One region of the Streptomyces sp. NPDC048623 genome, then DNA from elsewhere that is predicted to be linked to it. Evidence: riboswitches for the same ligand, from Rfam matches in the RefSeq annotation. Region 1 holds a riboswitch; each other region holds the start of a gene.

Region 1 (4,893 bases):
CGCACCGCCTTCACGAACGCGTCGTGCGTCACGTCCCAGCCGTACCGCGTGTTGCCCTCCACCGGCACCCGGACATCGATGTCCCGGTGCCCCGGCCGGACCGTCACCACACGGGAGGTGAAGCCCTCGGCGCCGGGCTTCGGCGTGAACAGCCGCACCTGGCCGCTGCCCGTGCCGGAGACCCGTACCGGCACACGGTAGGTCCGTACGCCCGAGTCGCCCTCGTCGACCGTGAGCCGGCCGATGTCGACACGCGGCAGCGCGGCCGGGCGCACCGCCGGCAGACCGGGGTGCCAGGCCCAGGAGTCCACGAGCCACGCGCGGCCGGCGGCGGTGCGCGGGGTGAGGACGAGCGCGGCGGTCTTGCCCAGGTCGAGGTGCGCCCGCGCGGCCGGGGCCAGCGGTACGCGGACCTCGCGCGCCCAGTACGAGGAGGTGCGCCCACTGCCCGGCAGCCCGTCCACCCGCACCCGGCCGAGGCTCGCGCGGCGGCCCGCGGCGTCGGTCACGGCCACGTCGAGATCGGTGCCCCGGCTGTTCGGCGGCACGATCACCCGCAGGGCCAGGGACTCGGCGCCCGCGAGGGACACCGGCCGCGCAGAACGCACCGTGACCGGCGTGCCGTTACGGCTCCACCGCAGGGCCACGGCGTCGCGCCCCGGCTCGGGCGAGGTCTCCCAGAACGCGAAGTGCGGGGACCTGCCGCCCGCGTCGGGGGACCCCTCGTCGGGGGACAGACAGGACCGGGCCGCGTCGGTGTCGATCTGCGCGCACAGCCGGCCCGCGCCCGACACGGCGAGTGCCGCCCCCGCGTCCGGCGAGCCGGGCACGAAGGCCGGGGTGCGGCCCGCACCGACGGCATGGGTGAGGACCCGGGCCGGACCGGCCGACGGCGCCCGCCTGCCGCTGCCGTCGAGCAGCGGCCGCACCCGGTCGTCGCCCGCCACGAACAGGCGTGCCGCCGCCGCGATGTAGGCGGCGCCCGCGGTCTGCTGCTGCGGGGCGGTCAGTCGCGTACGGGTACCGGGGGAGCAGACCGGGTCGGGCTCGTCCTCGCCCGGCCCCGATCCCCACCCCGACCCGAAGTCGTCCACGGCCGGCGCCTGCGCCTGGCCAGGCGTCCACTCGCTGTTGAAGAAGTTGTGGTTGGCGCCGACCACGTACACCGCGCTGTGCAGCGCCGTGCCCCGGCCGACCCCGCGCGTGCCGTCCAGGTACATCTGCCCCTGGAGGTCGGACACATCGCCGTCGCAGCCGGGCAGGATCGTCATCGACGGCACGTCGGGCACCGGGTTCTGGCCGAAGATCGTCGGCCCGATGAGGACGTCGCCGCGGATCTTCCAGCGCACCGGACCCCGGTAGCCGTCCTGGTCGGCGGGCGGCGCGGACAGGCTGTCGAGCGCCGCCCGGTTCACTCCCTCGCCGCCCCGCGAGTGGCCGACGAGCAGGACGCGGGAGAGATCGGCGGCGGCAGCCGCCTTCCGCACCTCCGCCGGCGCCTTGTCGGTGTGCGCACCCCACTCCGCCCAGCGGGCGAGGTGCAGCCGCACCAGCGAGGAACGGGCCTGCGCGCCGCCGTCGTCGGCCTGGTGGTCCTGCCCGTTGACGCCGTTCGCGGACACGGACAGCGTCACGTACCCCTGCGAGGCGAGCAGCCGCTGCGCCGCCCCGTACCCCTGATGGCTGGGAACGGGCCGCATGCCCGCCGGGCAGGGCCACGCGCCCGACTCCTGGTCGCTGCCGGGCTTGTAGCAGGTGCCGTGCCGCCCGTGCAGGAACAGCGCCACCGGGCGCTTCCCCGGCGCGCCGGCCGGCGCCACCACCGCGGCCCGCATCTCGACCGGCTCGGGGAAGCCGGGCAGCCGTACGGGCTTCAGCGCGTACTCGCCGGCGACGGTGCGGTACGGGCCGGGCGCGCCCGGGTCCACGGGGTTGGCGGGCAGCGGGGCCTCGGGCCGTGCCGCCGGGGCCTGGGGCCGCAGACGCGGGGCGGCGGCGGAGGGTCCGGCGTGGTCGGCGGCGTCGGCGGAGGCGTCGAGCCTTCGTCCGCCCGCCGTCACGCTCAGCCTCGCATCCCCCAACTGCGCGTCTTCCAGCGGGAGTCGGAACGTCCGCCCGTCCGGCCCGGCCACCGGATGGCCGAGGAGCCGCCCGCCGTCCCGGAACTCGACCCGGGCGTTGCCCATCGGCACGGCCTCCCCGGCCGTCCACACCAACTGCCGTTCCGCACCGGCCCCGACGATCCGCCATCCCTCGGGCAGTCGCGGCGCCGCGGCGACCGCCGTCCCGTCCGGTGCCGGCTGTCCGTACGCGAGCCCCGGCGACACACCCGCCAGGGCCAGAAGCGTCACGGCGGTGGTCACGCCGCGTGTGACACGTATCAAAGTGCTCTTCCTCACGATCGTTCTCGTCGACACGGGCCACCGGCACCCCCGGTACGCCGGGCCCTTCCTGCCCCGGGAGGACGGGGGAGGGAGAGACGGGGTTGCCCGGCGGGGGAGGTGTGGCCGGTTCTGGTGCTCAGGGCGTGGGGCAAAACGGACTATGTCCGACTATGAGTACCGAATACCGGAATGCCGAGGTGATTCCTGAAGGGGGTAATTATCGCCAGAATGGCGGTCAGCTGGAGCGGGTGATGTGGGTCACGGCATTTCGGCCGCGGCAAGGCTTCCGGAATGCTGTCGAAGCGTCAGGAACGGGTGGCCGGAAAAGGGTTGAAGGGGTCGCGGGAAACGTCCGGAATGATCCTTTCGTGTTTATCGGTAGATCGATTCCGTGTGATGAATTCCTGCCTTGTTTTCGATATTTGTCTTCGCATACGGTCGCCCCGAAACCGGACGGAAACGCCGAATCCTGCCGCCGCCCGGTCGACCGCACTCACACCCTTCCGGCAGGAGCGGGGGACCCAGGTTTGCCGCCGGTCCCGGTCTCCGGGCACGGCTCGGGGTGAAGCCGCGCTGCGCGCGGCCGGGCATCTCCTGCCCGAACCCGACAGCTCACCTCGCAGGCGAAGGAGAGGAACTCGCCATGCGTGGACCCGGCAAGCACCGTCGCCCCAAGAACACCCCGCTCGCCCGCGGCATCGCCCTCGTCGGCCTCACCGGCAGCGCCGCGCTCGCGCTGCCCCTGGCCGGTGCCACCACGGCCGGTGCGGCGACGCCGCAGGCCGAAACCTCCGTCGCAGTGGCAAAGCAGACGGCTCGGATCACCGTGCAGTCGGCCCCGGCGGCCGTGAAGGCGGCACCGCTGACGTATTCCGTCGTCGCCGGTGACTCGCTTTACAAGATCGCGCAGAAGCACGGGGTCCGGGGCGGCTGGAAGAAGCTCTACAAGGACAACCGGAGCGTCGTCGGCGCCGACCCGCGCCTCATCCACCCGGGCCAGAAGCTCTCCGTCTCCGGAAAGGCCGTCGCCGCCAAGACCGGTGCCGTCAAGGCCGGTGCCCGCAAGAGCGGCGCCGCCACCGGTGCCGCCGCCTCCGCCCCGGTGAAGACGGTCCGGTCGAAGACGGTCCAGGCCGTCGCGACCTCGGCCGGTTCCGCCACCTCCGCCGCTTCCGCGACGTCCGCCGGGTACACGTACGCCGACAACCTCGAGGGCTGGATCCGCGAGTCGCTCGACATCATGGCCCGCGAGGGCATTCCCGGCACCTTCGACGGCATCTACCGCAACGTCATGCGCGAGTCCTCCGGCAACCCGCAGGCCATCAACAACTGGGACTCCAACGCCCTCGCCGGCACCCCCTCCAAGGGCCTGCTCCAGGTGATCGACCCCACCTTCCGCGCCTACCACGTCGCCGGCACCTCCTTCGACCCCTTCGACCCGGTCGCCAACATCACCGCGGCCTGCAACTACGCCGCCGACCGCTACGGCTCCATCGACAACGTCTTCGGCGCCTACTGACGGGACCCGCCGCCCGCGGGTGCCGGACCCACCGGCACCCGCGGGCGGCGTCCGCCCGAAACCCCGCCCGAAACCCCGCCCGAAACCCGTGAAACCGTCCGGGCGTCTTCTCCGTCCTCTCCTGCGGGAGTCGTCAGGAGAATCGGGGAGTGGGCACCACATGGGGCTGAAGGGCAAGTACACGGCGCACATAGCCGCCGTCGCGTCGGCGGTCGCACTGAGTCTGGCGGCCTGGGGGACCGCCGTACTGACGGACAGTGAGGCCGAGGCGTCGTCAGGGGCGGGGGCCGGGGCCGGGCAGGAGCGGCAGGTGCCGCCCACCGAGGAGGGCAAGGGCCCGGCGAAGGTGACGCCGGTGAAGGTGCCCGAGAGCATCGTGCACGCCGCCGAGGCGGGCGGGAAGGCGGTGAACATCACCATCGACGACGGTCCCGACCCGCGGTGGACGCCCCAGATACTCGACGTCCTCAGGGAGAACGACGTCAAGGCCGTGTTCTGCATCGTCGGGCAGCGGGCCAAGGAGTACCCCCAGCTGGTGAAGCGGGTCGTCGCCGAGGGGCACAAGCTCTGCGACCACACCATGGACCACGACACGACCATGGACCGCAAGCCGTTCGCGTACCAGAAGCAGCAGATCCTCGACGCCAAGCGCCTGATCGAGGAGGCCGCCGGGGGCGCGAAGATCGAGTACTACCGGGCGCCGGGCGGTGCGTTCACCCCGGACAGCCGGAAGCTCGCCGCGGGCGAGGGCATGCGCCCGCTCGGCTGGAACGTGGACACCAAGGACTTCGAGCGGCCGGGAGCCGGCGTCATCGTCAACACGGTGAAGAGCGAGCTGTCCAACGGCCCGACGATCCTCTTCCACGACGGCGGCGGCGAACGCAGCCAGACGGTCGCGGCCCTGCGCGAGGTGCTGCCCTGGCTCAAGTCCCAGGGCCACCCCACGAGTTTCCCCGTGCGCACCGCGCCCTGACATCCGTTCGACCCCGT
Region 2 (4,893 bases), on a different contig from region 1:
GCGATGTTCAGGGCCAGCGGCTGCATGGAGCGCAGGTGCACCTCACGGCCGCCCGCGATCCGGACCTCCACGTCGGGGCAGACGAACCGCACCATCGCGAGGATCCGCAGACAGCGCTGCGGGCTGAGGTTCCACTCCTTGGCGAGCGGGGTGCCCTCGAAGGGGATGAGGAAGTTGACCGGCACCGAGTCCGAGCCGAGCTCGCGCAGCGCGAACACCACGTCGACCAGGTCCTCGTCGCTCTCGCCCATGCCCGCGATCAGACCCGAGCAGGCCGACAGACCCGCGCCGTGCGCCTTCTGCACGGTGTCCACCCGGTCCGCGTAGGTGTGGGTGGTGGTGATCTCCCCGTACGTCCCCTCGGACGTGTTGAGGTTGTGGTTGTACGCGTCGGCGCCGGCTTCCTTCAGCCGCTCCGCCTGCCCGTCGGAGAGCAGCCCGAGGCAGGCGCAGACCTCCACGCCTTCGTTCTGCTCCTTGATCGCCTCGATGGTCCTGCCGACCCGCTCGACGTCCCGGTCCGTCGGACCGCGCCCGCTCGCCACCAGACAGACCCGCTTGGCGCCGCCCGCGACACCGGCCGCCGCCGCGGCCGAGGCCTCGTCGGGCTTGAGCCAGGAGTACTTGAGGATCCCGGCCGTGGAGCCGAGCCGCTGCGAACAGTAGGAGCAGTCCTCGGGGCACAGACCGGACTTCAGATTGACGAGATAGTTGAGCTTCACCCGCCGCCCGAACCACTGGCGGCGCACCTTGCCGGCAGCGCTCACCACATCGAGCAGGTCGTCGTCGGAGGTCGCCAGCACGGCGAGCGCTTCTTCACGGGTCGGCGACTCGCGCCGCAGCCCCTTCTCCACCAGCGTGTTCAGCAGGTCCATAAGCGCTGATCCTGGCCTACGGCACACCCCCGGGCCAAGGAGGATCCGAACAAACGACACCGATTCCTGTGTGTGCATGGCCACATCCTGACCTCGACGGGATACGGCTAGGGTCTGTGCGCTGCCTACAAAAGGATCCGTCATGCCGCCGTACGCCGAGGACCCGCTGGACCCCGCCGCGGGGACGGGCGAAGGCCCGCCGGCCCCCGCCGCGGGCACGGGCGAGGGCCCGCGCCCGGCCGCCTTCGACTGGACCGAGGCGGCGGCCCGGCGGCGCGCGGCGGCCGGCCTGGTGCGCACCCTGCGGCCCCGGGCCGCCGAGTCGGACCTGCTCGACCTCGCCAGCAACGACTACCTCGGCCTGACCCACCGCCCCGAGATCACCGAGGCGGCCGCCGAGGCCGCCCGCCGCTGGGGCGCCGGTGCCACCGGTTCGCGTCTGGTCACCGGCACGACCCTGCTGCACACCCGCCTCGAACAGGAGCTCGCCGCGTTCTGCGGCTTCGAGGCGGCCCTGGTCTTCTCCTCCGGCTACGCGGCGAACCTCGCGGCCCTCACCGCGCTCTCCGTACCGGACGGCCTGATCGTCTCCGACGCGGGCAACCACGCCTCCCTCGTCGACGGCTGCCGGCTCGCCCGGGCCGAGACGGCGGTCGTGCCGCACGCCGACCCGGGGGCCGTGGCCAAGACGCTGGCCGCGCACCCCGGCCGCCCGGCGCTCGCCGTCAGCGACTCGGTCTTCTCGGTGGACGGCGACCGGGCGCCGCTCGACGCACTCGCCGCCGTCTGCCGCGAGCACGGCGCGGGCCTGGTCGTCGACGACGCCCACGGCTTCGGCGTGCTCGGCGAGGGCGGGCGCGGCGCGCTGAGCGAGGCCGGCCTCGCGGGCGCCCCCGACGTGGTCGCCACCCTCACCCTGTCCAAGTCCCTGGGCAGCCAGGGCGGCGCCGTGCTCGGCCCGGCCCGGGTGATCGAGCACCTGGTCAACGCCGCCCGCACCTTCATCTTCGACACCGGCCTCGCCCCCGCCGCGGCCGGTGCCGCCCTGGCGAGCCTGCGCCTGATCGGCGCCGAACCGGCCCTCGCGGCCCGGGCCGGCACGGTCGCCCGGACCCTGCACCGGCTGCTCACCGCCGCCGGTCTTTCCGCCGTACGGCCCGACGCGGCGGTCGTGTCCGTGCGCGCGCCGGGCCCGGAGGAGGCGCTGCGCTGGGCCGCCGACTGCCGCGAACTCGGCCTCGGCGTGGGCTGCTTCCGGCCCCCGTCGGTCCCCGACGGCATCTCCCGGCTGCGCCTCACGGCCCGCGCGGACCTCACGGACGCGGAGATCGAGCGGGCGGTGGCCACGATCGTACGGACCGCGCCGCCCGGAGCGCTCTGAGCCCGGACCGTGTACGGCCACGCGTACAAGCGTCTGTGCGGTTCACCGCTTCGGGCGACAGATATCCGTATATCTGGTGGATCGCCGCCCGGGGCGGTGACATCGGTGGCAGGCTGACGCGCATGCAGTCCGGGCGTCGTCGCCCGGCGGGAGAAGGACGGCGTCGCATGGCAGACCAGCAGGAAGCAACCGTCACACTGCCGAGCGACCCGGCCTCGGTCTCCGCCGCGCGGAGGTACGTCGGCGAGGTGCTCACCTCCTGGGGGCTCGGGGACGCGACCGACACCGCGGACGCGATCCGGCTGATCGTCTCGGAGCTGGCGACCAACGCCGTGCAGCACACCTTCGGGCAGTCGCCCACGTTCACCGTCGACGTACGCCTGGAGCGCGACGAGCAGCTGCACATCGGGGTCACCGACAGCCACCCCCGCTGGCCCCGGCGCCTGCCGGCGGCGGTGCAGCAGGACAACGGGCGAGGGATGGCGATCATCCGCTTCCTGACGAAGGAGGCGGGCGGCCGACTGGTGGTGACCCCGACGGCGGAGGGCGGCAAGACGGTGTGGATCACGCTGCCGTGGACGGCGGCGCTGACCCGGGCCTGACCGACCGCCCTCGTCGCACCCTGCCGGTCAGCGCACCCGTCCGTAGAAGACCTTCGAGGTCCAGATCTTGTCGAGCTTCACCCAGGAGCCGGTCTTGGGGGAGTGCCAGATCTTGTTGTTTCCCGCATAGATCCCGACGTGGTAGACGCTTCCCCCGGAGTGGAAGAAGACCAGGTCACCCACCTGCCGGCTGCCCGAGGAGATGTGGCGGGTCTTGTTGTACTGCTGCTGCGCGGTGCGTGGCAGCGTCTTGCCCGCCTTCTTGTACGAGTAGAGCGTGAGGCCCGAGCAGTCGAAGCGGGTGGGGCCCGAGGCGCCGTACTTGTAGGGTGCCCCCTTCTTCGAGGCGGCGACGTTCAGCGCCTTGCTCGCGTAGGAGGTCGCCGCCTGGGCCTCTGGCGCCGCTCCTGGTGCGAGCAGCGTGCCGCCGACGGCGGCGAGGGTGAGAGCCGAGACGGCTCCGGCCCGGGACAGCAGGGACGGGACATGCATGTGCGCAGTCATGCGCAACCCTTCGTCAGCCGCCTGCGAAGGATGACCTGTCGGGTTCGGACCGGCGAAGACGCCCGGCCGCGGCTGCGGCTTCACCCCGAGGATCGCCCCGTACTGCTCGGGCGGCCCGTGTTGCTCGGGTCCTCCACTCCTGCCGGTCCACTCCTGTCGACCAGTCGTCCGGGACGGCGGCAGGACTCGGCGTCCGCCCGGACCGCCCCGCCGTGGGTGGCGGGGGCTTGTCGTCGACAGGGATCTTGACCCACGGCCAGGGCGAAATCCGAGCTGAAACGGCGATATGTGAGGCTCCTCACGACTGATCCATACGGGTGGACAGTCAGCTTTCGTGATCTGAGGAGGTTTGGCCGACGAGCCCGTCACCAGGGGCAGAGCGCCGGATTCGGCCAGATGCGTACACCTGTTGCGCAACTCACCTGAGATCCATGTCGATTCGTCGACTACGCCGAACGAGGGAGCGATTCTGCGGTTCCCGTGCCCCATGTGGACCTCGACACGACACGCGCCGCTGTCAACTCGCCCTCTCTCCGGGCACGGTGACCCGCCCGGAACGCCGCTCGCCGTCCAACACCCGTAGCGCACGCGCCAATGTGTCCGCGTGCACCTCGCTCTCGCCCCGCAGATGCATGAGTGTCAGTGCGTCCCGGAGCGCCGTCGCCCTCCCGACCAGGGCCTGCGCCGCGCGCAGCGCCCCATAGGTATGCGAGGACCTGGATGGATTGATCCTCCCCAGGAGATCGAGGACTTCGAGATACGTGTCGACGAACTCGCCCTCGGCGCGGGTCAGGGCGGGCAGCGGCGGCGGCTCCGGCACCATGGCGGCCTCACTCCTCCCCGGTGGCCGCCGACGCGCGGCGGCTGCGGATCACGTCGTCCACCAGGCCGTACGCGAGGGCCGCGGGCGCGTCGAGCACCGTGATCCGGTCGAGGTCGGCGTCGATCCGCGCCCGGTCCCGGCCGGTGTGTCCGGCGAGCAGCGCGGCGATCAGCTCGCGCTGGCGCAGCAATTCCCGCGCCTGGAGGTCGAGATCGCTGGGCTGTCCCTGCAACGGCTCGTCGAGCGCGGGCTGCTGGAGCACGATCCTGGCTCCCGGCAGGGCGAGCCGGCGGCCCGGCGTGCCCGCCGCGAGCAGTACCGCGGCCGGTCCGACGGCCTGCCCGAGGCAGATGGTCTCCACCTCGCAGGAGACCGTGCTGATCGTGTCGTAGACCGAGGTCATGGCGCTGACCGAGCCGCCGGGCGAGTTGATGTAGAGGCTGATCACCTGCCCGGGCGAGGCGTAGTCCAGGTGCAGGAACTGCGCGATGACGTCATTGGCCGAGGTCTCGTCGATCGGCGTGCCCAGGAAGACGATCCGCTCCTGGAGCAGCTTGGAGTAGGGGTCGAGGGTGCGGGTGCCGAAGCTCGTGCGTTCGGTGAACTCCGGAAGGACGTACCGCATGGTGCTCCGCGTGCTGCCGTTCATGGCCTTCATGGCACTCCTCCTTCTGTAAAAAATGTACAGGACGTACAGGCCGTAAGATG
Region 3 (4,893 bases), on a different contig from region 1:
ATGCCGTTTCTGGCGGCCCATCTGGCCGGCGGTCTCGGCATGGCCGCCTGGGCCGTCGGCCTGGTGCTCGGCGCCCGGAACCTGTCCCAGCAGGGCATGTTCCTGGTCGGCGGCGCGCTCGCCGACCGGCTCGGCTTCAAGCCGCTGATCGTGGCCGGGTGCGCGCTGCGGACCGTCGGCTTCGGCGCGCTCGCCTTCGCGCAGTCGCTGCCGTGGCTGATCGCCGCCTCGCTCGCGACGGGCCTGGCCGGGGCGCTGTTCAACCCGGCGGTGCGCGCGTATCTGGCGGCGGAGGCCGGGGAGGAGCGGCGCGTCCAGGCGTTCGCCCTGTTCAACGCGTACTACCAGGCGGGCATCCTGCTCGGGCCGCTCGTCGGGGTGGCCCTGACAGGGGTGTCGTTCCGGCTGACGTGTGGGGTGGCGGCGCTGCTGTTCGCCGGGCTCACGCTCGTACAGCTGAGGCATCTGCCCGTACGGCACAAGGCGGCGGAGGCGGCGGAGGCCACCCCGGCCCCGGAGGCCACCCCGGCCCCGGACGGGGAGGCGGCGCGGGGGCAGTTCCGCACGGTGCTCTCGAACCGCACCTTCTGGCTGTTCTCGCTGGCGATGACCGGCTCGTACGTGCTGTCCTTCCAGGTCTATCTGGCGCTGCCGCTGGCCGCGGACGGCACGGCGGCGACCACGGCCCTGTTCGTGGTGTCGGCCCTGGTGGCGCTCGCCGGGCAGCTACGGATCACCGCCTGGTGCGGGGCGCGGCTCTCGCGGGAGCGGTGTCTGGTGCTCGGGCTGGGGCTGATGGGCGCGGCGTTCCTGGTCCCGGCCGCGCTCGGGCGCCCGCTCGTGGCGCTGCTGCTGTGCGCGGCGGTGCTCGCCGTGGCGAACGCGGTGCTCTACCCGTACGAGATGGACACCGTCGTGGCGCTGTCCCGGGGGCGCTGGGTCGCCACCCACTACGGGCTCTACAACACGGTCTGCGGGATCGGCATCACCCTGGGGAACCTGGGGACGGGCGTGCTGCTCGACGCGACCGGCTGGTCGGCGGCGCCGTGGCTGGTGCTGTGCGCGGTCGGGCTCGGCTGCGCGGCGGCCATGGCGGCGCTCGCGCGGGGCGGGCGGCTCGCGGAGCGCCCGGCCGCCGCCGTACGCCAGTCGGCCGAGGAGGAGTCGCCGACCCGCGCGGGCTGACGGCACCCTGAGGTGTCGCGGTGGTGTCCGCGGCCGTCGACACGGACGTACGTACGCATGTACCGGGCCGGGGAGGGAGCACAGGGTGGCGCGAGCAGCGGGAACGCGGCGTGGGCCCGGGGGCGACGGCGGCCCCGGCTCGTCCCGGTACGCGTCCGCCTCCCGGCACCCGTCCGCGTCCGCGTCCACGTCTCCGTCCTCGGACGCGTACCGCGGCGCCCGGCGTTTCCTGCGGGCCCTGCCCCCGCTGGTGATCCTGGGCGGGGTCGCCTACGACTTCCTCACCCCGCCCGTCTACACCGCGGCGCCTCTCTTCTCGGCGGCGCCGCTGATCGCCGCTCCCTTCTTCTCCACCCTGACGACGCTGCTCACCGGGATCGCGGCGGTCCTGGCGAGCTTCGGGCTGCACGACTACGGCACCACGGCCGACACGGTCCAGGCGGTCACGGAGTCCCTGACGGTCCTCACGGTCGCCGGGCTCGCCGTGCTCATCAGCCGGGTGGTGCGGCGCAGCGGGGAACGTCTCGCCTCGGCGCGGGTGATCGCCGAGACGGCGCAGAAGGCGGTGCTGCCGGCGCCGGAGGAGCGGATCGGCGGGCTGCAGATCGCGGCGCGGTACGAGGCGGCGCAGGCCGACGCGTTCATCGGCGGCGATCTGTTCGCGGTCCAGGAGACCCCCTACGGGGTGCGTCTCGTGGTCGGGGACGTCCGGGGCAAGGGGCTTGACGCGGTGGAGGCGGTGGCGGTGGTCATCGGCGCGTTCCGGGAGGCCGCCGAGCTGGAGGCGACCCTGGAGGGGGTCGCGGCGCGGCTCGAACGGGCGCTGGCCCGGGAGGGCATGAGGCGCACCGGGTTCGACGCCTTCGAGGGCTTCACGACGGCGGTGCTCGCCGAGATCCCGGGCGGTGACCAGGTCGTACGGGTGGTCAACCGCGGGCACCCCGAACCGCTGCTGCTGTACGGGGACGGGGGCGTCAGGCCGCTGGTGCCGACGGAGCACGCGCTGCCGCTGGGCATGGGGGAGCTGGCGGTGCTGCCGGACCGGGCGGACGTGTCGCCGTATCCGCCGGGTGCGACCCTGCTGTTCTACACGGACGGTCTTTCGGAGGCGCGGGACACGACGGGGACCTTCTACGACCCGCGGGGGCGGCTCGACGGGCGGATCTTCCCGGGGCCGGAGGAACTGCTCGACGCGCTGGTGGCGGATGTGCGCCTGCACACGGGTGGGGACACGACGGACGACATGGCGCTGCTCGCGGTGAGCCGCCCGGCGGCGGGGCAGCCGGAGCGGCGCCGCACGATGCGTGTGGTGCCGCCGGACGGTGGGGGCGGCGGCCATGACACGGCGTAGTCGCAGGATCTCCCTGCGATAACAACTGACGCAACGTCAGATTCCTGCTGTGAATCTCCTCCTTTCTGAAGGGCGCTCAACTCGGGCGATTCCCTCCTAATTCAGCTAATGATCAAGGGGAACGGCTTGGAATCGGGGGGCCGTGTCTATTAACGTTCGATAACGCAGCGCGGTCGTCCCAGCCGTCGCAAGAGACGGCACCGTGCGCACGCGCCGAATCCCGCAAGGGAACCGGGGAACCACCACTTGGGGTGAATCGGGCCCCACCGCACTCGTGCGGCACGGTCCGTAGGAGACCTTCCTGCTCCGAACCCGTCAGCTAACCCGGTAGGCGAGAAGGAAGGAAAGGAGAGCGCCTCCGTGGCGTCCAACACCCCTGCTCCGCAAACCCCCTTCGCCCCCTTCGGCACCTCCGCCTCGGCGGGCGGCGATCTGGACGGGGCCGCGGAGGAGTGGAACCCCACCGAGGACTCCCTGCGGGCGCAGAGCCGCGCCGGCGGACGCCACCGGGTCGTCAAGCAGCGCTCCAACTTCGCACGTTCCTCCACCGTCCTCGGTGTCGGTGTCATCGCCGCCGTCGGCGCGGGCGGCCTGGCCACCGCGCAGCAGAAGCCGCCGGTCTCGATCGCCCTGCCGGACGTCAACCTGCCCGACGCCTCCGGCCTGCCGGGCGTCGGCGCGCTGATCGACGCGGTCGACGGGGACGGTGCCGAGGACACCGCGGGCAACGCCACCCAGCCGCTCACCGCGCTGACCTACACCACCACCGAGACCGCCGGCCAGGGCTCCGGTGCCGAGGCGCGGACCGAGACGGCGACGGCGGACGCCGGCGAGGCGCTGCGCGCCCGCATCCTCCAGCAGGCCGAGCAGCAGCAGGCCGCCGCCGACGCCGCCGCGCAGGCCGCCGCGGAGAAGGCCGCCGCCGAGAAGGCCGCGGCCGAGGCGGAGAAGGCCGCGGCGGACGCCCAGGCCAAGGCCGACGCGGAGGCGAAGGCGGCCGCCGAGGCCAAGCAGAAGGCCGAGGAGGAAGCGGCGGCGAAGGCCGAGGCCGAGCGCCTGGCCCAGCTCGCCGCCAGCTACGCGCTGCCGACCTCCTCGTACACGATCACCTCGACCTTCGGCCAGGCCGGTTCCATGTGGTCCTCCGGCTACCACACCGGCCTGGACTTCGCCGCCCCCACCGGCACCCCGGTCAAGGCCGTGCACGGCGCCACCGTGAAGTCGGCCGGCTGGTCCGGCTCGTACGGCTACCGGATCGTCCTGGAGCTCGAGGACGGCACCGAGATCTGGTACTGCCACCTCTCCTCCATGACCGTCGGCGTCGGCCAGACCGTCGGCACCGGCGAGACCATCGGCCGCGTCGGCGCCACCGGCAACGTCACGGGCCCCCACCTCCACCTCGAGGTGCACACCCCGTCCGGCACCGGCATCGACCCGATGGCCTGGCTCCAGGACAAGGGCCTGTCCGTCTGAGTCCTGGACGCCGGAATAGCGGTGGCGGCGCGCGGAGTTGATCTCCTCATGACTTCTCTCCGCAAGCTGGGCACCTCCGATCTGCATGTCTTCCCGCTCGCCCTCGGCGGCAACGTCTTCGGCTGGAGCGCCGACGAGGCACAGTCCTTCGCGGTGCTCGACGCCTACGCCGCCGCCGGCGGCAACTTCGTCGACACCGCGGATGTCTACTCGGCCTGGGCGCCGGGCAACGAGGGCGGCGAGTCCGAGAGGGTGATCGGCCGCTGGATGGCCTCCCGCGGCAACCGCTCCGACATCCTCGTCGCCACCAAGGTCGGCGCCCACCCCGGCTTCAAGGGCCTGGGCGCCACGAACATCAAGGCCGCCGCCGAGGAGTCGCTGCGCCGGCTCGGCACCGACCACATCGACCTCTACTACACCCACTTCGACGACGAGTCCGTGCCGGTGGAGGAGATCGTCACCGCCATGGACCAGCTGGTGAAGGACGGCAAGGTGCGGGCCGTCGCCGCCTCCAACCTCTCCCCGGAGCGGCTGCGCGCCTCCCTCGACTTCGCCGAGGCCGAGGGCCTCACCCGCTATGTCGCCCTCCAGCCGCAGTACAACCTGGTCTCCCGCGACACCTACGAGGGCCCGCTGCTCGACGCCGCCGCGCAGGGCGGCCTCGCGGCCGTGCCGTACTACGGCCTCGCGGCCGGCTTCCTCACCGGCAAGTACCGCGCCGGCAAGGCCGTGGACAGCGTCCGGGCCGCAGGTGCCGGCAAGCACCTGGAGACCGAGCGCGGGCGGCGCGTGCTCGCCGCCCTCGACGCGGTCGCCGAGGCCCGTGGCGCCGAGCTCGCCACCGTCGCCCTCGCCTGGCTCGCCTCCCGCCCCACCGTCGTCGC

Evidence for each region. Region 1 has a riboswitch for cyclic di-AMP ahead of AB0C73_RS14880 (transglycosylase SLT domain-containing protein). Riboswitches for the same ligand answer to the same signal wherever they lie in the genome.
Region 2: it holds a riboswitch for cyclic di-AMP, as region 1 does, so the genes downstream of both, AB0C73_RS07570 (C40 family peptidase) here and AB0C73_RS14880 (transglycosylase SLT domain-containing protein) in region 1, are expected to answer to the same signal.
Region 3: it holds a riboswitch for cyclic di-AMP, as region 1 does, so the genes downstream of both, AB0C73_RS29765 (M23 family metallopeptidase) here and AB0C73_RS14880 (transglycosylase SLT domain-containing protein) in region 1, are expected to answer to the same signal.

What each region holds. Positions count from the first base shown of each region.
Region 1 covers NZ_JBEZHV010000008.1:233,383-238,275, reverse strand. The annotation lists gene AB0C73_RS14885 (hypothetical protein) at 1-2,384, opposite strand, end outside; cyclic di-AMP (ydaO/yuaA leader) riboswitch at 2,871-3,023, shown strand; gene AB0C73_RS14880 (transglycosylase SLT domain-containing protein) at 3,028-3,903, shown strand; gene AB0C73_RS14875 (polysaccharide deacetylase family protein) at 4,064-4,876, shown strand.
Region 2 covers NZ_JBEZHV010000004.1:97,654-102,546, forward strand. The annotation lists gene bioB (biotin synthase BioB) at 1-875, opposite strand, end outside; gene AB0C73_RS07560 (8-amino-7-oxononanoate synthase) at 1,018-2,256, shown strand; gene AB0C73_RS07565 (ATP-binding protein) at 2,424-2,858, shown strand; gene AB0C73_RS07570 (C40 family peptidase) at 2,886-3,362, opposite strand; cyclic di-AMP (ydaO/yuaA leader) riboswitch at 3,366-3,485, opposite strand; gene AB0C73_RS07575 (hypothetical protein) at 3,880-4,185, opposite strand; gene AB0C73_RS07580 (ATP-dependent Clp protease proteolytic subunit) at 4,193-4,843, opposite strand.
Region 3 covers NZ_JBEZHV010000026.1:20,318-25,210, reverse strand. The annotation lists gene AB0C73_RS29775 (MFS transporter) at 1-1,185, shown strand, start outside; gene AB0C73_RS29770 (PP2C family protein-serine/threonine phosphatase) at 1,415-2,536, shown strand; cyclic di-AMP (ydaO/yuaA leader) riboswitch at 2,738-2,885, shown strand; gene AB0C73_RS29765 (M23 family metallopeptidase) at 2,897-4,009, shown strand; gene AB0C73_RS29760 (aldo/keto reductase) at 4,058-4,893, shown strand, end outside.